2 linked regions of the Breoghania sp. L-A4 genome follow. Each later gene encodes a partner of the first gene's protein in a complex. Links are inferred from orthologs where the notes say so. Each region holds a gene or a part of one and is shown in the gene's direction. Other genes may lie near its edges. The genes, in order: ccmB and ccmE.

Region 1 (9,168 bases):
ACCTGATGCTCGCGCAGGTAGTTGCCCGCGGGACCTTCCGCCTTGATGTTGCCGGCCGGAGAAATGTGGTCGGTGGTGATGGAGTCGAGGAAGATGCTCAGAACCGCAGCGTTCTCGATGTCCTCAAGCGGCTTGGGCTCCATGGTCATGCCCTCGAAGTAGGGCGGGTTCTGGACGTAGGTGGAGGTCGGCGGCCAGTCGTAGGTCATGCCGCCCTCGACCTTGATGGCCTGCCAGTGCTCGTCGCCCTTGAAGACGTCGGAATAGCGCTCGCGGAACATGCCCTCGTTGATCGAGGTGCGGATCAGGTCGGTGATTTCCTGCGTCGTCGGCCAGATGTCCTTGAGGTACACCGGGTTGCCGTCCTTGTCGTCGCCCAGCGACTCCGTGGTGATGTCGACGTTCAGGTTGCCGGCGATGGCGTAGGCGACAACCAGCGGCGGCGAGGCCAGGTAGTTGGCGCGCACGTCCGGATTGACGCGGCCCTCAAAGTTGCGGTTGCCCGAGAGCACCGAGCAGGCGATCAGGTCGTGCTCGGCGATGGCCTCGGAGATTTCCTCCGGCAGCGGGCCGGAGTTGCCGATGCAGGTGGTGCAGCCGTAGCCGGCGAGCGAGAAGCCGAGCGCGTCGAGATCGCCCTGCAAGCCGGCCTTCTCGAGATAGTCGGTGACCACCTGCGAGCCGGGCGCCAGCGAGGTCTTCACCCACGGCTTGACCTTCAGGCCCTTGGCGAGCGCGTTGCGCGCCACGAGGCCCGCGCCGATCAGCACGGAGGGATTGGAGGTGTTGGTGCAGGACGTGATGGCGGCGATCACAACGTCGCCGTTGCCCAGATCATGGTCGCGGCCCTTGACGGGAACGCGCTTGGTGACATCGGCCGCCTTGTTGAACTCGTCGGTCATGGTCTTGACGAAGCCGGTGGCGGCGTCCGACAGGCTGATGCGGTCCTGCGGGCGCTTCGGCCCGGAGATCGACGGCACCACGGTGGAAATGTCGAGGCCCAGCGTTTCAGTGAACACCGGATCGGCTGCGTCCGAGGTGCGGAACATGCCCTGCGCCTTGGCATAGGCTTCCACCAGCGCCACCCGGTCGGCGTCGCGGCCGGTGGATTTCAGATAACCGATCGTTTCGTTGTCGACAGGGAAGAAGCCGCAGGTCGCGCCGTATTCCGGCGCCATGTTGGCGATGGTCGCCGCGTCCTCGATGGACAGGTTGTCCAGGCCTGGGCCGTAGAACTCGACGAACTTGCCGACCACGCCCTTGGCGCGCAGCATTTCCACCACCCGCAGCACCAGATCGGTGGCGGTGATGCCTTCGTTGAGCTTGCCGTCAAGGCGGAAGCCGACGACTTCCGGGATCATCATGGAGATCGGCTGGCCGAGCATCGCAGCCTCGGCCTCGATGCCACCCACGCCCCAGCCCAGAACGGCCAGGCCGTTGACCATGGTGGTGTGCGAATCGGTGCCCACCAGCGTGTCCGGATAGGCGATGGTCTCGCCGTTCTCTTCCTTGGTCCAGACGGTCTGCGCCAGGTATTCCAGGTTCACCTGATGGCAGATGCCGGTTCCCGGCGGCACGGCACGGAAGTTGTCAAACGCCGACTGGCCCCAGCGCAGGAACTCGTAGCGCTCGCCGTTGCGCTTGTATTCCATCTCGACGTTTTTCCTGAAGGCGTCCGGCGTGCCGAAATAGTCGATCATCACCGAGTGATCGATGACCAGATCAACCGGCACCAGCGGGTTGACCTTCTTGGGGTCGCCGCCGAGCTTCACGGCCGCGTCGCGCATCGCGGCGAGATCGACCACGGCGGGAACGCCGGTGAAGTCCTGCATCAGCACGCGCGCCGGGCGGTAGGCGATCTCCTGGGTCGACTTGCGCGTCACCAGCCACGTGGCGACGGCGCGGATGTCGTCCGCCTTGACCGTGCGGTCGTCCTCGAAGCGCAGCAGGTTCTCCAGCAGCACCTTCAGGGAGAACGGAAGCCGGGAGATCCCCTCCAGGCCGTTCTTCTCCGCGTCGGGCAGCGAGAAATAGGTGTAGCTCTTGTCACCGACCTGCAGGGTCTTGCGGCATTTGAAGCTGTCGAGCGATTGTGTCGTCACGGCTGGCGATCCCTTTAACGTTCGTGCGCGGCCCCCGTCCACCGGCGGAGCGCCACACGAGATTTATCTGCCTGGCGGCTTGATCCTGTAAAATCGTACACCATTGTACACAAGATCAGCTGGTTCGCCAATGGAGCCCATGGGTCGCTTTGTCTGAATGGGGAAATTCAGCCATAATCGATCCACAGGACGGGCCGGCAAGGATGCCGACATAACCGGAAATCATTGACGGCCCGTTGCGCGCCGGGCCGGATGCGCCGGCAAGCCGCGGAAGGGGCAGCCCGTTGGGCGGTGTCATCCGGTCGCCGGCGGAAGTTGCCGCCCTATAGCGAATTTTTTGGAGCCATTCCAGAGTGACGAAAGGCGAATGGCCGATTTTGTCGAAATTGCCCGGAAAACGAGCGATATTTAACTTTTCTCGGGCATGAAGCGGGGATGATTGTCCAAAGATTCGGGAACGCTTTCATGAGACTGCATCGTCGCGCCGCCGCTCTGTCTCTCATCCTTGCCATGGGCTTCGCCGTCCCGGTCGCCGCCAAGGACGCCAAGGACACCGCCGGAACGGCCGGCGCCGAGTACAAACGGGTCATCGATCTTCTGGAAGGCGACAAGACGAACATCGGCCAGCTTCTGCATTATCCGTCTGGTCCGCTGAAGATGTCGTCGCTGATCGTCACCATGAAGCCCGGCGAGGCGACCGGGCGCCACATGCATCCGGTGCCGACCTATGGCTACATCATGGAAGGCGAGGTGACGCTGACCTACGAGACCGGCGGCACGGAGATCACCAAGGTCTACAAGGCCGGCGACGCCTTCATGGAAGCCATCCACACGTGGCACAACGGCAAGGCCACCGGCGACGTGCCGACGCGGATTCTGGCGATCTTCATGGGCGTCGATGGCGTGCCCAACGTGATTCGCCCCTGAATTCAGGTGCGTTCAAGTCCCGCCCCTTGACGAATGCGCGGGCGCGGGCATGGTGACGCACGCCCGCGTTGCGGGCCGGAGTGGTGCGGGCCAATGTGCCGCGCAAGTGTCTGAATCGCCCTCACCGGCGGCCGCTTGGCCGGTGTCATCGCGCGGGAGAAACATGCTCAAGCTGGTTGCCGACCGACTCGCCGTGGACCGTGGTGGACGGCAGGTCTTCGCGGAGCTGTCGTTTTCGGTCCTCGCCGGCGAAGCCTTGCTGGTGCGCGGGCCCAATGGCGTGGGCAAGTCCAGTCTGCTGCGCACCATCGCCGGGCTGGTGCCTGCGGCGGAAGGAACGATCCGCATCGAACGGACCGGTGAGGAAGAGGCGGCCGAGGGTATCGGCGCGCGCTGCCACTATTTCGGCCATTCCGATGCGCTCAAGACGCCGATGACGGTGGCCGAGAATCTCGGCTTCTGGCGCGATTTTCACGGCCATCCCTCTGTCACGGTCGATCAGGCGCTGGATCGCGTCGGGCTGGCCGACATCGCCCATCTGCCCGCCGCCTATCTGTCCGCGGGCCAGCGCCGGCGGCTGTCGCTGTCGCGGCTTCTGGTCTCTCATCGCCCCGTCTGGCTGCTCGACGAGCCGACATCGGCGCTCGACGCGGCCTCCGAACAGGCGTTGATCACAATCATGCAGGAGCACCTGGCCTCGGGCGGGCTGATCATTGCCGCCACCCACGCGGATCTGCCGCTCGACGGCGCCCGGGCGCTCTGGATGCAACCGGGAGCGGGCGGCGACGACCCCGCGGACGAGGAGGCCTTCGCATGAGCGTGCCGCCCGTTTCGTCACCGGCGACGCGCTCACCGATGCTGAGCCTGTTCGTGCGCGAAATGCAGCTCGCCGTGCGCGTCGGCGGCAGCGCCCTCATGGGCGTGCTGTTCTTTCTGTGCGTGATCACGGTGGTCCCCTTCGGCATCGGCCCCGACCTCAATCTGCTGGCGCGAATCGGCCCGGCGATTTTGTGGATCGGCGCCCTGCTGGCGACGCTGCTGGGGCTTGACCGGCTGTTTCAGGCTGACCGCGACGACGGCTCGCTCGATCTTTTGCTGATGTCCGGCCAGCCGCTGGAGCTGGTGGTGCTGGTCAAATGCCTGGCGCACTGGACCGCCACGGGGCTGCCGCTGGTCATCGCCGCGCCCTTGCTGGCGGTGTTTCTCAATCTCGAGCCAATGGCCATCGCGGCGGTCACCGCAACGCTTTTCGTGGGCACCCCGGCGCTGACGCTGATCGGCGGCATCGGCGCGGCGCTGACCGTCAGTCTGCGGCGTGGCGGGCTGCTGCTGGCGATCCTGGTGCTGCCGCTGACGATTCCCGTGCTGATCTTCGGCGTGAGTGCCGCGACCGCGGCGATTTCCATCTCCGTCCCGTTCCGCACGCCCTTCTTGATCCTCTGCGCGCTAACCCTCATATCGGCGGTGATCGGACCGCTTGCGGCGGCCGCGGCACTCAGGTTCTCGTCCGATTGACGGGGCGAGCGATGGGCTGCGCGGATCGCCGCATTGATGCGGCCGCGTTCCCGGTTTAGAACGGTTCCATGGCACTCATCGACTTGGCAAACCCGACCCGTTTTTTGGCGCTGGCGAACCGGATTGTTCCGTGGCTCGCGGGCATGACCGTGGCCGCCTTCGCGGTGGGCCTCTACCTGACCTTTTTCGTGGCGCCCGACGACTATCAGCAGGGCGCCACGGTGAAGATCATGTTCATTCACGTGCCCTTCGCCTGGCTCGGCATGTTCTGTTACTCGCTGATGGCCGCCTCGGCGATCGGGACGCTGGTCTGGAAGCATCCGCTGGCCGACGTCTCCGCCAAGGCGGCGGCGCCGCTCGGCGCGGCCTTCACCTTCCTGTCGCTGGTCACCGGCTCGCTATGGGGCAAGCCCATGTGGGGCACCTGGTGGGTGTGGGACGCGCGGCTGACCTCCGTGCTGGTGCTGTTCATCATGTACCTGGGCCTGATCGCCCTGTGGCGCACCATCGAAGATCCGATCCGCGCCGGCAAGGCGGCGGCGATCCTGATTCTGGTGGGCTTCATCAACATCCCGATCATCAAGTTCTCGGTGGAATGGTGGAACACGCTGCACCAGCCGGCGTCGGTCATGCGGATCGATGGCCCGACGGTGCATCCGTCGATCCTGGTGCCGCTGCTGGTAATGACGCTGGCCTTTACGCTGCTGTTTCTGACGCTGCATCTGATGGCCATGCGCAACGAAATCCTGCGCCGCCGGATCCGCGCGCTGCGGATGCGTGAGGCCTCGGCGTCGACGGGCGTGTCGACAATGGCGCCGGCCGACGCGACGCCCGCGCAATGACCGGAGCATACGCATGACCGCGCTCGGCCCCCATTCCGCCTATATTCTTGCGTCCTATGCCATCTCGCTGGCAGTGGTGCTCGGCGTCATCGTGTGGGTGCTCGCCGATCAGCGGCGGCAGAAACGGGCACTTTCCGATCTGGAGGCACGCGGCATCACACGGCGCTCGCGCGGCAAGGCCGCACGGGAGCAGGCTGCCGCAGACCAGACCGCCGGAGAACGAACAGCATGACTGACACCACGGACAAGACATCGCCTCCGCGCAGGAAGATTCCGGTCCTGGTGCTGCTGCCGCTTGTCGTCTTCGGCCTGCTCGCCGTGCTGTTTTTCGTGCAGTTGCGCTCCGGCAAGGATACCAGCGCGATCCCCTCCGCGCTGATCGACAAGAGCGTGCCGGAGTTCGTTCTGCCGGCGCTCGACGGGCTCGAGCGGGACGGCGCGCCCGTCCCCGGGCTTGCGTCGGCCGACCTGAAGGGCCGGGTATCGGTCGTCAACATCTTCGCCTCGTGGTGCGCGCCCTGCCGCGCCGAGCATCCGCTGTTGATGGATCTGGCCCGCGACGACCGGATCGCCCTGACCGGCATCAACTACAAGGACAAGGGGCCGAACGCGCGCCGCTTTCTCGGCTCGCTGGGCAATCCGTACGAGCGCGTCGGCGTCGACGAGAACGGCCGCGCGGCCATCGACTGGGGCGTGTACGGCGTGCCGGAAACGTTCATCATCGGCGCGGACGGCCGCATTCGCTACAAGTTCATCGGCCCGCTGTCGCCGCAGTCCTATCGCAGCGTGTTCCTGCCGCAGCTCGAAAAGGTTCTCGCCGCGACGCCATAGACGGCGTGCCGCCGGAACGGCGCTACCCTTCGTAAAAACACCAATTAACTCTGTCACCCCAACGTGACTTTTCATTGATCGGGGCCGATACTATCGTCCCGCTCACTGAAGTGCGCCCGTGTTCAAAAAAATGGGCTCCCGCACCGGGAATCAGACAGAAAACGAGAAACGACATGGCGTTGACGACAGTCCGCATGATCGCGGCAACGCTTGGTCTGGCGTTCGCTTGCCACCCCGCCGCGGCCGGTTCCGACACCGCCTCGCATGAGGCTCCGAAAGCCGTGATCGAGCTGTTCACAAGCCAGGGGTGCTCGTCGTGTCCGCCGGCCGACCGGCTGATCGGCGACCTCAGCGAGAATGACGACTATGTGGTTCTGTCGCTGCCGGTCGACTACTGGGATTATCTCGGCTGGAAGGACACCCTGGCCAGCTCCGACAACAGCGCCCGCCAGCGCGCCTACGCCGAGACCCGGGGCGACCGGGCCGTCTACACGCCGCAGGTGGTTGTCAACGGCCGCCGCCACGTGGTGGGCAGCAACGCAAACGGCATCCACACGGCGATCCGGATCGGCGGCGGGCTGCCGGTCCGCGTGGGCGCCCACATGACCGCCGATTCGCTGGCCGTGGATATTGGCGCGGCGGGCGATGCCACCGATGCCGCCATGGCGACCGTGTGGCTGGTGCTCTTCGACCGCGCCAAGGACGTCGTGATCAAGCGCGGCGAGAACCGCGGCCGGACGATCACCTATCACAATGTGGTGCGCACGATGCAAGTCGTGGGCATGTGGAAGCGCAAGGCGGCGGTGATCGAGCTGCCGAAATCCGAGATCCTCAAGTCGGGCGCCGACGGCTGCGCCGTGCTGGTGCAGGTGGAAGACAACGGCCGCCCCGGTCCGATCATCGGCGCGGCCTATCTGCATGGCGCCTCGATGTGACCGCCGGCGGCTCTGCCGCTGACGTTCTTGCTCAAACACAACGCCCGGCGGAGTCCTCCGCCGGGCGTTGTGCGTCTGTCCCGGACCGCTGTGGTCAGCGGCCGGTGACGTCGTATTCCGGATTGGCGCTGATCTTGTGGATCGCCAAATCCGCGCCCTGGTGCTCGTCGGCGGCGGAGAGGCGGATGCCGGTCGCCGATTTCAGCAGGCCGTAGACGACGAACCCCGCCGCGAACGCATAGGCCACGCCGCCGAGCGTGCCCGCGAGCTGGCTGGCGAACGTCACCCCGCCAAGACCGCCCAGCGCCGTGAGACCGAAGATGCCGGCCGCGATGCCGCCCCAGGCGCCGCAGATGCCGTGCAGCGCCCAGACACCGAGCACGTCGTCGATCTTCAGCTTCTCCTGGCAGGTGATGAAACCCTTCACAAATACCGCGCCGGCGACCGCGCCGACGGCCAGCGATCCGATCGGGTGCATGATGTCGGAACCCGCGCAGACGGCGACGAGGCCGGCCAGCGCGCCGTTGTGCACGAAGCCCGGGTCGTTGCGCCCGACCAGCAGGGCGGCAAGAATGCCGCCGGCCATGGCCATCAGCGAGTTCATCGCCACGAGTCCGGTGACCGCCTGCAGCGATTGCGCGCTCATCACGTTGAAGCCGAACCAGCCCACGCAGAGCATCCACGACCCCATGGCCAGCCACGGGATGTTGGACGGCGGAATGCCGACGGAGCGGCCGTCCTTCGTGTAGCGCCCGATGCGCGGCCCCAGCAGCAGCACGGCGCCCAGGGCGATCCAACCGCCGACCGCGTGCACCACGACCGAGCCCGCGAAATCATGGAACGGCGCGCCGAATGTCGCCTCGAGCCAGCCCTGGATGCCGAAATTGCCGCCCCAGACCACGCCCTCGAACAGCGGGTAGACCAGCGCCACCAGCACCACCGTCGCCAGGCATTGGGGCAGGAACTTCATGCGCTCCGCGATGCCGCCGGAGATGATCGCCGGAATGGCGGCGGCAAAGGTCGCCAGGAAGAAGAACTTGACCAGCGACAGGCCCTGCGGCTCGAAGGCTCCGCCCGCCACGGTGCCGGACAGGACGGCCGCGTTGACAAAGAACGTGGTGCCGTAGGCAACCGCGTAGCCGACGAAGAAATAGGCGAGCGTGGACAGAGCGAAATCGACGAGGATCTTGACCAGCGCGTTGACCTGGTTCTTGTGGCGCACGGTGCCGACTTCGAGAAACGCGAAGCCGCCGTGCATGGCGAACACCAGTATGGCGCCGAGGAGGACGAAGAAAACGTCGCCCCCCGCGAATGAATCAGTCATTCCAGTTGCCCCCAAATTGTGCAGGATGACCGCTTGTGCGGTCGGATTTGAGGTCATTGCATTCAAACTGCATGCCAACTAATCAGATGCCTAGAGAAAGACCGGTCCTTTGCGCGATTTTTTGGCGTTTTGCCCGATCGACTCCGGCCGCGCCCTCGATTCACTGCAATATTTATAGGCACATTGCTTATAAAATAGGCGAACGGCATCAGGGGCATTCTCTGTTGCGGCTGACCACACAACGGTGCGGTGCGGCGAAAAATTTTGCCCAAATGCCCCGATATTTAGGCGGTTCGCCGCTACACAATGCAGCGGCGCGGCGGCTACTGTGCGCTCACGCTTCGATGCCGCGCCGGCCTGAAGGGCGATGCTGCCCGTGGGCGGATTGCCGCGGTTGCTTCGTTTCGTTTGAAAGCCGCGGCGGTTCATGGCAAAACCAACGCTTGCGGGAAACAGCCGCTGCGGCAACCGGCTCCATGTGCCGCAACGCACGAGATTATGAACACGAGTGCCGGCGGCGCCCGCCGCGATTTCCAGGATCCCCAATATGAACGTCATGACCAAAGTGGATGAGCTGACCGAAGCCGCGCCGGCCAACACCTTCGTTGAGACCGTCACCATGGTTCAGCACTACACGGAGTCGCTGTTTCGCTTCCGCATGACGCGGCCGGCCAGCTTCCGCTTCCGCTCGG
Region 2 (11,966 bases), 1.4 Mb from region 1 along the record:
GGCGGCGACGAGGCCCGCAACAGCAAGCTCGCGGAACAGGCCGCGTTGATGCGCCAGCAGATCGAGCATCATCTGGAACGCGCCCGGATGGCCGCCCAGCGCCGGGTCATCGGCGTGGCCACGGAAACAGCCCCCGTCGTGGACGCCCTGGTGCGCACCATGCGCAAGATCCATGGCGGCCGGAACCTGAGCATCGAGGCCATCGCTCCGCCCGATCTGCGCTTTCGCGGCGAGCGCCAGGATTTCGAGGAACTGCTGGGAAACCTCATCGACAATGCCTGCAAATGGGCCGAGGGGAGGGTCCGGGTCACCCTGGCGCCGCACCAGGACGTGCGCCGGCCGATGCTGTCGATTCTCATCGAGGACGACGGGCCGGGCCTGTCCGCGCCGCAACGCGAACAGGCGATGCAGCGCGGCCGCCGGCTGGATGAGACAGTCCCCGGATCCGGCCTTGGTCTGTCGATCGTCGCCGATCTGGCGGCTCTTTATGGCGGCCGCTTCGTGCTCGAGGACACGCCGCTGGGCGGTCTTGCGGCGCGGCTCGAACTGCCGGCGGTGTGATGTGGCCCGGCAAGCGTGTAAAGTTCTTGGGAACCAATGCCGGTCATGATGGTTGACCGTTGTAACCCGAGTTCTTGACCAACTTCGGCCACAAACCTGTGGGACCCGAAGCGACACGGAATACTGTCCGGTCCTGGTTTGAATTGGCGGGCGAGAGAAGCTCACGGATATTTCCCGAATCACGGGAATATTGACATGTGCCTCAGGGTCTCAGGGCCCGGGCTGCGGGAGACAAAGAGAACATGCAGATTTTGAAAGTTGCGGTTGTGGCGTCCGTCGGACTTGGCATGGCGGCCTGCACCGACACCGGCCCCAAGCAGGGCATCGGCACGGTGGCCGGCGCCGTCGCCGGCGGCGTGATCGGAGCGCAGTTCGGCGCGGGCAGCGGGCAGCTGGCCGCAACCGCAGCGGGCGCCGTGATCGGTTCGATGATCGGCAGCGAGATCGGCCGGTCGCTTGACGAGCGTGACCGTGAATACGCCTACAATGCCCAATACCGCGCTCTGGAGTACAACCGTTCCGGTCAGCCGTCAGCTTGGGAGAACCCGGACACGGGCCGCCGCGGCAACGTGGTCCCGGGCCCGTCCTACCGGATCAATTCCGCCGACTGCCGCGATTACACGCACACGATCTATATCGACGGCCAGCCGGAAGTGGCGCGCGGCACCGCCTGCCGCCAGCCCGATGGCACATGGCGCCCCGTGGGCTAGCCCGCGACGGTTTCGACGACGAATATTATTGCGACGACACGGCGCGGCATCAGCCGCGCCGTTTTGCTGTGCGCGGCCCGTATTTTTCGGGCCCGATCGCCGCCAGCGCGCCGGGCTGCTGGCGGCGCCGTCCCGTTCCGTAGCGGAAGAAACCGCGCCAATGCGCCAGTTTCTCCTCCATCTGCAAGATTTGATTAAACTTTTTCCGACACCCTAGGGGAAATGATTAATTGCGTGCCCCAACCCCTTGCCTGGGACGTCCTCATGGTCGACCGGAGCCTAATTGCGCTCAAAGTCCGTTCCTACCTCGAAGGCCTGTCCGGAAGGGCGCTGGCCATGCTCGTGCGCGGGCTGGAAGCCGCCCGCGAGAACGGTGTGGACGACCCCCAGAGCGACGTGATTCTGGAAGCGGCGCGCGCGCTGATCCGCAAGCCCGAAGCGGACGGCGAGCCCGACGCCCACCGGCGCAGTCTCCTCAAGCGCGCCTTTTTCGCGCCGCTGCGGCCTTTCCTGATTTCAGAAGTGCTGGACACCAAGGCGCCGGGCCGGATCTACCGGCCCTCGCTGGACGCCATCTGGCTGTGGCTGGAACGCGACATCGCGCCCGACGCCATCATTCGCCTGCAGAAGGAACTCGCCAAGCGCGACTTCAAGGAAGAGGCCGTGGACAAGGCCTCCGAAGCCCTGCGCGCCATCGCGCTCAAGGCGATGCGCGAGACGCTCGACGAGGCGGCCGCCGACACGCTGGCGAAGCAGAAGGTGGCCTATCGCGTCGGCGGCGACGACATTCTCGCGGAGCTTGAGGACGTCCACGCGATTCTCGATCAGCAGAAGGAGATCGCCGCCTTCGCCGACGGGCTGTCCGATACGCTCGATGCGGTGGATCTGCGCACCGATGATCTCCTGCTTGCGCAGGCCAAGGAATTCGTGGGCAAGGACCCGCGCCGCGCCTGGTGGCTGGCGGCCCTGCTGCTGGCCCGCGCGGAAGACCCCGCCTGGCTGGTGGCGTTCGCCACGCGCGCCGCGCGCTCCAGCAAGGCCAATCTGATCCACAAGTCGCCCTACCGCCCGCTGGTCGATGCTCTGCTGGCCGAGACCCAGCGCCTGACCCTTGTGGCGCAGCAGGCGCGCGGCAATCCCTCGCGCGGCGCGGCCATGGTCGATGCGGTGCGCGGCTTCGGTGATCTGGTGCGTGACCTGAACATCGAGACACGCGTGGACGATGTGGCGGAATGGCGCGAGCAACTGGCCAAGTCCCGCGCCGACATGGCGGCATTCGTCACAAAGACGCTGAACAGCGCAGTCGCCGAGTTGCGCCGCGCGATGCAGATCCCGCCGGTCGATGAGGATGGCCGTTTCGTGCAGGACACGGCGGCGGTCAACGATGCGGCGCAGATTCTGCGCCTGCTGCTGGTCGCGCGCAACGCCGGTGAGGCGCTGGCGGTGAGTGAACTGGCGCGGCGGCTGCATCAGAGCGTGGAGCAGGTGCTCGACATCGGCAGCCGCGCGCTGGCCGACAAGCTGCGCGAAGCCACTGGCGATCACCGCCGGGCCTGTCTGGCGGCGCTTAACGCCTCGATCGATTTCTGCACCATCTATTTCGGCGACGACTACGCCCGTCGTCTGCGCGAGCGCCGTGACAAGCTGTGCGAGGGGGAGGATCTCTCCACCGCCGACGAAGACGGTCTGTTCGCCGATACGCCGCGGAAAAGCGCGCGCGGCTGAACCCCGCCGCCCCCCGGATCCACCGCGGTTCGCGACGTCTCAGCCGTTGGCATGCGTCAGCTTGGCTGATTGCGGCGTGCGGGGGCGTACCTTATATTCATTCCAAACAATTTGTGCCGATCCGGTGGTGGTCATGCTACCCATGGACCGCGCGCCCTTGTCCGGTGTCCTCGCCGGTGGTTGTGGTTGCCCGATGGTGTCCGCGGCGAGCACGCGGGGCGGGGTTCTCAACAGGCGCATGATGAGGCTTTCCGTCGGGCGGCCCCTGGGTGCCCCAGCGACACAATGTCGCCGATCTGTCGATACTTATGTGAGGCGCGTCCAATCGCGTTATTAAAGCCGCACCATGATGATCTGGATTCTGTTCGCCTTCCTCACCGTCCTCGCTGCGCTCGCGGTGCTCATCCCGTTGACGCGCGGAGGCCGCTCCGTGGCGCCCGACCATCAGCAGGACGTCGCCATCTACAAGGATCAGCTCGGCGAGCTTGAACGCGACCTGGCGCGCGGCGTCATCGAGCCGGCGGAAGCGGAAGCCGCGCGCGCGGAAATCGCCCGGCGGCTGCTGCAGGCTTCGCGCCGGGAAGCGGCCGAGGAAGAAAGCCATCGCGAGGGCGATGACGCGGGGCCGCGCCGCATGATCGCCAGCGCGGCTGCCATTGTGCTGGTGCCGCTTGGCGCGTTGGGTCTTTATCTGATGGCGGGCTCGCCGCAACTGGCCGACCAGCCGCTGGCTGACCGCATCGCCGCAAGCAGCGACAATCCCGATATCGAGGTGATGGTCGCGCGGGTGGAACGCCATCTGGCCGACAACCCCGAGGACGGCCGCGGCTGGGCGGTGGTCGCGCCGGTCTACATGCGTCTTGGCCGGCCGGATGATGCGGCGCGCGCCTACCGCAACGCCATCCGGATCGAGGGCGAAAGCCAGAGCCTGCAGACCAATCTGGGCGAGGCGCTGGTCGTCGCCAATCAGGGCATGATCACGGCGGATGCGGCCGACGCCTTCACCCGCGCGGTGGCGCTGGAGCCGCAAGCCGTGAAACCTCGCTTCTTTCTCGCCATCGCGCTGGCCCAGGAAGGCCGCCGCGAGGAGGCGATCGAGGCCTGGCAGGCGCTGTTGTCCGGCGCCGACGGAACCGAGCCCTGGGTGCCCGCCGCTCAGGCCGAACTCGCCGAGCTCGGCGTCGAACCGCCCGTGATCGCCGGCCAACCCCCAATACAGGCGCCCGACAGGCAGGGCGGCGCGTTGCCGGGCCCGAGCGGCGAGGATGTCGCCGCGGCCTCGCAGATGTCGCAAGGTGACCGTCAGGAGATGATCACCGGCATGGTGGCGCGGCTCGACGAGCGGCTGAGCGCCGACGGCGGCTCGGTGGAGGAATGGACGCGGCTGGTGCGCGCCTATGTGGTGCTGGGCGACAAGCCTGCCGCCCGCGGCGCGCTGGCCAAGGCGCAGGCGGCGATGGCCGGAGACGCGCAGGCTCTGTCCACGCTCGACAAGCTGGCCGCCGACGCGGGGCTGAAATCATGAACCATCACACTGTCGACCGCCATGGGGCGGGAACAACCGTCCGTTTGAAGCAGGAGCAGGCCCGCCGATGACCCGCAAACAACGCCGCCTGTCGCTGATCGCCGCCGCCGGCGCGGTGCTGGCCGTGGCCGCCGTCCTGATTCTCGTGGCGCTGCAGGACCAGATCGTGTTCTTCCAGTCGCCCTCGGATGTGGCGGAGAAGCACATCGCGCCGGGCCAGCGCATCCGCCTGGGCGGGCTGGTCAAGGAAGGCTCTGTCGTGCGCGGCGAGGGCACCACGGTGAGCTTTGCCGTGACCGACACCGAGCACGACGTGGCGGTGCGCTACACGGGCGTGCTGCCGGATCTGTTTCGCGAGGGCCAGGGCGTGGTCACCGAAGGGGTGATGACGCCGGAGGGCACCTTTCGCGCCGACAGCGTGCTGGCCAAGCACGACGAGAACTACATGCCCAAGGAAGTGGCCGAAGCGCTGAAGGAAAAAGGCGTGTGGCAGGGCAAGGAAACCAATTGACCGTTGCTGACAACGGCGCGCGGGCAGGAACCGCGCGGCAAGGGGAGAGCCGGTATGATCAACGAACTCGGCCATTTCGCGCTGGTGCTGGCGCTGGTCATGGCGCTGGTGCAATCGGTGATTCCGGTGTGGGGCGCGGCCCGGCACGACGCGCGGCTGATGGCGGTGGCGGCGCCGGTGGCCGGCATGCAGTTCCTGTTCGTCGGCCTGTCCTTCGCCGCGCTGACGATGGCCTACTTGCAGTCCGACTTCTCGCTCCTCAACGTCTGGCAGAACTCGCATTCCGCCAAGCCCTTGATTTACAAGATCTCGGGCGTCTGGGGCAACCACGAGGGCTCGATGCTGCTGTGGGTGCTGATCCTGGCGCTGTTCGGCGCGCTGGTCGCCGCCTTCGGCCGCAACATGCCCGAAACCCTGCGCGCCAACGTGCTGGGCGTGCAGGCCTGGGTGGCCTCGGCCTTCCTGCTGTTCATCCTGTTCACCTCCAATCCGTTCCTGCGCCTGAACCCGGCGCCGATGGAGGGCAACGACCTCAATCCGCTGCTGCAGGACATCGGCCTGGCGATCCATCCGCCGTTGCTCTACCTCGGCTACGTCGGCTTCTCGATCACCTTCTCGTTTGCCGCCGCAGCCCTGCTGGAAGGCCGCATCGACGCCGCCTGGGCGCGCTGGATGCGGCCGTGGACGCTGGTCGCGTGGATGTTCATGACGCTGGGCATCTCCATGGGCTCCTACTGGGCCTATTACGAGCTCGGCTGGGGCGGCTTCTGGTTCTGGGATCCGGTGGAGAACGCCTCGTTCATGCCGTGGATCCTGGGCACCGCGCTGCTGCATTCCGCCATCGTGATGGAGAAGCGCGACGCGCTGAAGATCTGGACCATACTGCTGGCCATCCTGACCTTCTCGCTGTCGTTGCTGGGCACCTTTCTGGTGCGTTCGGGCGTGCTGACCTCGGTGCACACATTCGCCACCGATCCCGAGCGCGGCATCTTCATCCTCGGCATTCTGATCGTCTTCATCGGCGGATCGCTGGCACTGTTCGCCTGGCGCGCGCCGCTGCTCAAGCAGGGCGGGCTGTTCGCGCCGATCTCGCGCGAGGGCGCGCTGATCTTCAACAACCTGTTCCTCACCGCCGCCTGCGCCGCCGTCTTCGTCGGCACGCTGTACCCCTTGGCGCTGGACGCCATCACCGGCGAGAAGATTTCCGTCGGCGCGCCGTTCTTCAACCTGACTTTCATTCCGCTGGTCGCGCCGCTGATGGTGGCGATACCCTTCGGCCCCCTGCTGGCGTGGAAGCGCGGCGATCTGCTGGCCGCCTCGCAGCGGCTGTTGGCGGTTCTCGGGCTTGCGATCCTGGTGGCGGTATTCGCCGCCTGGCTGAACGGCGAGGCCGGGGTGCTGGCGCCGCTGGGCGTGGGCGCCGCCGTGTGGGTCATGGTCGGCTCGATGAGCGAGCTTGCGGTGCGCACGAAGCTGTTCTCGCTGCCTCCGGGCCAGTCGCTGCGCCGCGCCATCGGCCTGCCGCGCTCGGTCTGGGGCACAGCGATCGCCCACTTCGGCGTCGGCGTGTCGGTGCTCGGCATGGTGGCGGTCACCGCCTGGCAGAGCGAGACCATCGAGGTGGTCAAGCCCGGCGGGAGCGTGACGATCGGCAAATACGAGGCGACGTTCGAGGGATTGACGCCGGCGCGGGGCGCGAATTTCCGTGAGGATGTCGCCCAGTTCACCGTGCGCCGCGGCGGCGTGGTGGTGGCGGAGATGAAGCCGACGAAACGCTTCTACCCCGCCCGCCAGATGCCGACGACCGAGGCCGATATCAAGACGTTCGGCCTGAACCAGCTCTATGTGTCGCTGGGCGACGTGCAGGATGGCGGCGGCATCACCGTGCGCGGCTACGACAAGCCGCTGGTGACGCTGATCTGGCTCGGCTCGATAATCATGGTGTTCGGCGGACTGGTGTCGTTATCAGATCGCCGCTTGCGCGTCGGCGCGCCCAGGCCCGCGCGCCGCGCGGCCCCTGTCGCGGCGGAGTAGGGGCGCGAGATGAGGGATTACGCGATGCGCCGGGCGCTTTCCACCTTCACGGTGGCCCTGGTTCTGACGCTGGCAACTGCCGGCGCCATGACGCTCCTGTGCGCCGGTCCGGCGCTTGCGGTGCAGCCCGACGAGGTGCTCAGCGATCCGGTGCTGGAGCACCGGGCCCGCGCGTTGTCGAAGGAGCTGCGCTGCATGGTGTGCCAGAACCAGTCGATCGACGACAGCGACGCGCCGCTGGCCCGCGACCTGCGCATCCTGGTGCGCGAGCGCCTGAAGGAAGGCGACAGCGACGGCGAGGTCATCGACTATCTGGTCGACCGCTACGGCGAATTCGTGCTGCTCAAACCCCGCTTCGCCCTGCACACCCTGGCCCTGTGGCTCGGCGCGCCGCTGGCGCTGCTGCTGGGCGGTTTTCTGGTCTTCCGCGCGAGCCGCAACAAGGCCGCGGCCCGCAGCGCGGGCGTGGAACCGCTCAGCGAGGCGGAACAGGCGGAGCTCAAGCGCGTGATGGAGGGGTAGGGGGCATCATGAGGAGGAGAGGGTGTGCCATGGGATTGCGAATTCTCGCCAAGGCGTGCTCTTGCCTCGCGACCGGTTTTCTTCTCGTGCTGGTCGCTACGACTTCTTCCGCATTTGCTGATCCGCTCGGGCTGGTCGATTATCCGGCGCTTTTCGAGCGCCACGCCGACCGTGTCACAGTCTCTTCCGACGGAGTTGAAACGCTGGTTTTACCGAGCGGGATCACGGTGCGGCATACCAACAAGGGATATGTTGGTACAGATCCGACCGACGCCATCGGGTGCTTGACCTATTTTTTCGTCGAGATCGATGCAGCAGCGCGTATTTGTCCAAGTTTGATGAGCAAGGAGGAGGCTCGCGCCTTTGCCGACCAGCGCTCGCGCCTTCTTGGATTCTATGCGAAAAGTGCCTTTCCGCCGGCCGCCGCGAACAAGGCGAGCGAAGCCTACGAAGCCGCTGTCGCGAAGGTGGTGCAACGCGGCAGGTCATGTTCGAAGCTAGAGAATGTCCGGATGATGGTACCCGGCCTGCTCGAAAAGGAGCGGTTTGACGAACTCTTCGCATCACCCAAGCTGCCTGTGTCCAATCCCTGTCTCTGATGGACCAAGCGCGGCTGCATTCTCCCAACCTTACCAACTTGTAATCCCCCGACAGAGAGCTGTAAGGCTCGCTCCGTCAGAGTGCGTCTCAAGGATCGCGGTGTTCTCCCCGCAACACCCGGTCCGCGAGATCTGACCTTCGAAACGGAGTTACCCCCATGAGCCATTCTTCCCCGAGAAGACACCCAATCAGGCACCGCGCACAGTCACCGGCGTTCTGCGCCGCAACCGCACGCGGCTGATGGCCGGTGCGCTGGCGATCGCGGTGACCGGCGTTCTGACCGCGCAGACGCTTGTGCCGTCCGGCCAGTTCGCCCTCGCCGCTCCGGTGCGCGTCGACGCCCAGGCCCCGGCCGATTTCACAGCCGTCGTCAAAGCCGTGCAGCCGGCGGTGGTCAGCGTCAAGGTGACCGGCGAGATCGACGGCCCGCGCGACGGCCGCCGCGACGGTCGACGTGGCGAGCACCGTGGCAAGCGCGATGACGACCGCCGTGGCGAACGTCACGAGCGCCGCTTCGGCTTCGGCACTCCGCCGGAGTTCTTCGAGGACCTTCCCAAGGACCATCCGTTCCGCCGCTTCTGGCGCGATGAGCGTGGTGGCAAAGAGCGCGGCGAGCGCCGCCATCCGCGCCGCTTCGGCATGTCGCAGGGTTCCGGCTTCTTCATTTCCGCCGACGGCTACATCGTGACCAACCAGCATGTTGTCGAGCGCGGCAGCAGCTTCACCGTGGTCATGGACGACGGCCGGGAACTCGACGCCAAGCTGATCGGCGCCGACGAGCGCACGGATCTGGCGCTCTTGAAGGTTGAGAACGGCGACCAGGACTTCACCTACGTCGAATTCGCCCCCGAGGCGCCGCAGGTCGGCCAGTGGGTCGTCGCCGTGGGCAATCCCTTCGGTCTCGGCGGCTCGGTCACCGCCGGCATCGTCTCGGCGCGCGGCCGTGACATCGGCGCGGGCCCTTACGACGATTTCATCCAGATCGATGCGCCGGTGAACCGGGGCAACTCGGGCGGACCCGCCTTCAACACCAAGGGCGAGGTCATCGGCATCAACGCGGCGATCTTCTCGCCGTCGGGCGGCAACGTCGGCATCGCGTTTGCCATTCCGGCTGATACCGCCAAGCAGATCGTCGCCGATCTGAAGGACGACGGTCAGGTGGTGCGCGGATGGCTTGGCGTGCAGATCCAGCCGGTGTCGCGTGACATCGCCGACGGTCTGGGCCTTGAGGACGCACGCGGCGCGCTGGTCGCCGACACTCCCGCCGACGGTCCCGCCAAGGCGGCCGGCATCGAGACCGGCGACGCGATCGTCGCGGTCGACGGCAAGACGGTGAAGGGTCCGCGCCAACTCGCCCGGATGATCGCCAGCTATGCGCCTGGCTCCTCTGTCGACGTCACGGTGTGGCGCGACGGCGCGGAGAAGGACGTCACCGTCGAACTCGGCACGCTTCCCGGTCAGCAGGCCGCGGTCTCCGCGGACGACGTGAGCCCGGAGAAGACGGCCTCGCTCGACGCGCTGGGTCTGGAACTGGCCAATGCCCGTGAGGCGGGCCTGGACCAGGACGGTGTGGTGATTGCCGACATCGACCCCGATGGCCCGGCCGGCCGCAAGGGCCTGCGCCAGGGCGACGTCATCGTTGAAGCCGGCGGTGAGGCCGTGACGACGCCAGAGGATGTTGCGGCCAGCTTCGACAAGGCCGAGAGCGAGGGCCGCAAGGCGGTTCTGCTGCGGATCATCACCGGCGAGCGCTCGCGCTTCGTCGCGATCCCCGCGCCCAAGGCCTGACGAACCGGCCTCGCCGCAGTCATTCGTCGTCCCCCGACGCAGGCGAGGCCGTATCGGCGGCAGGTTCTCCCCAGAACCTGCCGCTTTTTCTTTCCCGCTGCAAAGCGCCTATATAGGGAACGGGCGGAGCGGATTCGGCGCCATGGCGCCAGCCGCGCGGATCATGCGCGGCGCCCCAGTGCCCGGCAGCGAAACCCAGCAGGTAAGTCATGCGTATCCTGATCATCGAAGACGACCGCGAGGCGGCGGCCTATCTCGTCAAGGCGCTGAAGGAGGCGGGCCACGTCGCCGATCCGGCGTTCGACGGCGAGGAGGGTTTCTTCAAGGCCAGCGAGAACGACTACGACGTGCTGGTCGTGGACCGGATGCTGCCGCGCCGCGACGGGCTGTCGGTGATCGAGGGACTGAAGACGACCGGCGACACGACGCCGATCCTGATCCTCTCCGCGCTCGGTCAGGTCGACGACCGGGTGACCGGCCTGCGCGCCGGCGGCGACGACTATCTGACGAAACCCTATGCCTTTTCCGAACTGCTGGCCCGCGTCGAGGCGCTTGGCCGGCGCAACCGTCCCGCCGACGTCGACACCACCTACAAGGTGGGCGACCTGCAGCTCGACCGGCTGGCGCACACCGTGCTGCGCGGCGAGGAGGTCATTCCGCTGCAGCCGCGCGAGTTTCGTCTGCTGGAATACCTGATGAAGCACGCCGGCCAGGTCGTCACCCGGACGATGCTGCTGGAAAACGTCTGGGACTATCATTTCGATCCGCAGACCAACGTGATCGACGTGCATATCTCGCGGCTGCGCGGCAAGATCGACAAGGGATTCGACAGGCCGCTGCTGCACACCGTTCGCGGCGCGGGCTACACCATTCGCGACGAGGCGCGTCCGTGAATACGCTGTCGAGACTCGTCCGCACCACCGCCTTCAAGCTGTCGGCCGCCTATCTGGCGGTCTTCGCGCTGTTCGCGGTCGGGCTGGTCTTCTACATCGGCCACGCCACGAGCCAGATGATGCGCGACCAGCTCAACCAGACCATCGACGCCGAGGTCAAGGGACTGAGCGAGCAATACCGCCAGGGCGGATTGCGGCGGCTGGCCAGTGTCGTCGAGCGGCGCTCCCGCCAGCCCGGCGCCAGCCTGTATCTGATCACCGATTTCGCGGGAAACGTGCTCACCGGCAACATCGCCCACATCGACGAGGATGTGTTCGCGAATCCGCCCGACGGCCTGCGCATGGTGCGCTACAGGCGCGAGGGCGGGGGTGACGACGATGCGTATGAGGCGGTGGTGCAGGTGTTCCCGATGCCGGGGAATTTCTATCTGCTGGTCGGCCGCGACGTCTCGGAAGGCAAGCGCTTCCGCAAGGTGATCGACGATGCGCTGAGGTGGATCATGGTGGTCGTTGGCGCGCTGGCAATCCTCAGCTGGGTGTTTGTCGGCCGACGCGTGCTGCAGCGCATCGACTCCGTGTCGAAAACCAGCCGCCGCATCATGGCGGGCGATCTGTCGCGCCGGCTGCAGGTGACGGGATCGGGCGACGAGTTCGACCGGCTGTCGGAAAACGTCAACGCCATGCTCGACCGCATCGAGCAGCTGATGCTGGGGCTGAAGGACGTCTCCGACAACATCGCGCACGATCTCAAGACGCCGCTGACCCGGCTGCGCAACCGCGTCGAGGCGGCTCTGCGCGAGGATCCCTCCGAAGAGGGCTATCGCGCCGCGCTGGAGGCGACGATCGAGGACTCCGACCAGCTCATCCGCCTGTTCAACGCGCTGCTGCGCATCGCCCGGGTTGAGGCCGGATCGCCCGACGAGGGCATGGCGCGGATCGATGCTGGCGAGATCGCGCGCGAGGTGGCGGAGCTTTACGAGCCCGTGGCCGAGGAGGCGGGCGTCGGTTTCACGCTGGATGTGGACGGCTCCGCGCCGATCGAGGCCAGCCGCGAGCTGGTCGCCCAGGCGCTCGCCAATCTCATCGACAACGCGTTG

The links.
Region 2: the proteins of ccmB (region 1) and ccmE are in contact, whole or in part, in a solved structure (PDB 8CE8), measured with the Escherichia coli proteins. The link is inferred for Breoghania sp. L-A4 from one-to-one orthologs.

What each region holds. Positions count from the first base shown.
Region 1 is NZ_CP031841.1:222,792-231,959, reverse strand. What follows is about bases 2,943-5,714. They hold ccmB (heme exporter protein CcmB), read left to right. Parts: upstream 2,943-3,884; coding sequence 3,885-4,544; downstream 4,545-5,714. Other genes in these bases: D1F64_RS01105 (DsbE family thiol:disulfide interchange protein), read left to right, coding at 5,615-5,714; ccmD (heme exporter protein CcmD), read left to right, coding at 5,400-5,618; D1F64_RS01115 (heme ABC transporter permease), read left to right, coding at 4,613-5,386; ccmA (heme ABC exporter ATP-binding protein CcmA), read left to right, coding at 3,193-3,846; D1F64_RS01130 (cupin domain-containing protein), read left to right, coding at 2,943-3,029. Also shown: aconitate hydratase AcnA, read right to left, coding at 1-2,102; more of D1F64_RS01130, read left to right, coding at 2,568-2,942; more of D1F64_RS01105, read left to right, coding at 5,715-6,217; D1F64_RS01100 (DUF1223 domain-containing protein), read left to right, coding at 6,391-7,152; D1F64_RS01095 (ammonium transporter), read right to left, coding at 7,247-8,476; D1F64_RS22970 (hypothetical protein), read right to left, coding at 8,567-9,034; D1F64_RS01090 (ferredoxin--NADP reductase), read left to right, coding at 9,024-9,168. UniProt on the Escherichia coli protein: Required for the export of heme to the periplasm for the biogenesis of c-type cytochromes.
Region 2 is NZ_CP031841.1:1,664,313-1,676,278, forward strand. The notes cover bases 3,509-6,310. They hold ccmE (cytochrome c maturation protein CcmE), read left to right. Parts: upstream 3,509-4,588; coding sequence 4,589-5,032; downstream 5,033-6,310. Other genes in these bases: ccmI (c-type cytochrome biogenesis protein CcmI), read left to right, coding at 3,509-4,521; D1F64_RS07800 (heme lyase CcmF/NrfE family subunit), read left to right, coding at 5,087-6,310. Also shown: D1F64_RS07775 (sensor histidine kinase), read left to right, coding at 1-561; D1F64_RS07780 (RT0821/Lpp0805 family surface protein), read left to right, coding at 804-1,271; D1F64_RS07785 (hypothetical protein), read left to right, coding at 1,506-2,996; more of ccmI, read left to right, coding at 3,343-3,508; more of D1F64_RS07800, read left to right, coding at 6,311-7,066; D1F64_RS07805 (cytochrome c-type biogenesis protein), read left to right, coding at 7,091-7,588; D1F64_RS07810 (hypothetical protein), read left to right, coding at 7,618-8,187; D1F64_RS07815 (Do family serine endopeptidase), read left to right, coding at 8,429-9,976; D1F64_RS07820 (response regulator transcription factor), read left to right, coding at 10,186-10,869; D1F64_RS07825 (ATP-binding protein), read left to right, coding at 10,866-11,966. UniProt on the Escherichia coli protein: Heme chaperone required for the biogenesis of c-type cytochromes. Transiently binds heme delivered by CcmC and transfers the heme to apo-cytochromes in a process facilitated by CcmF and CcmH.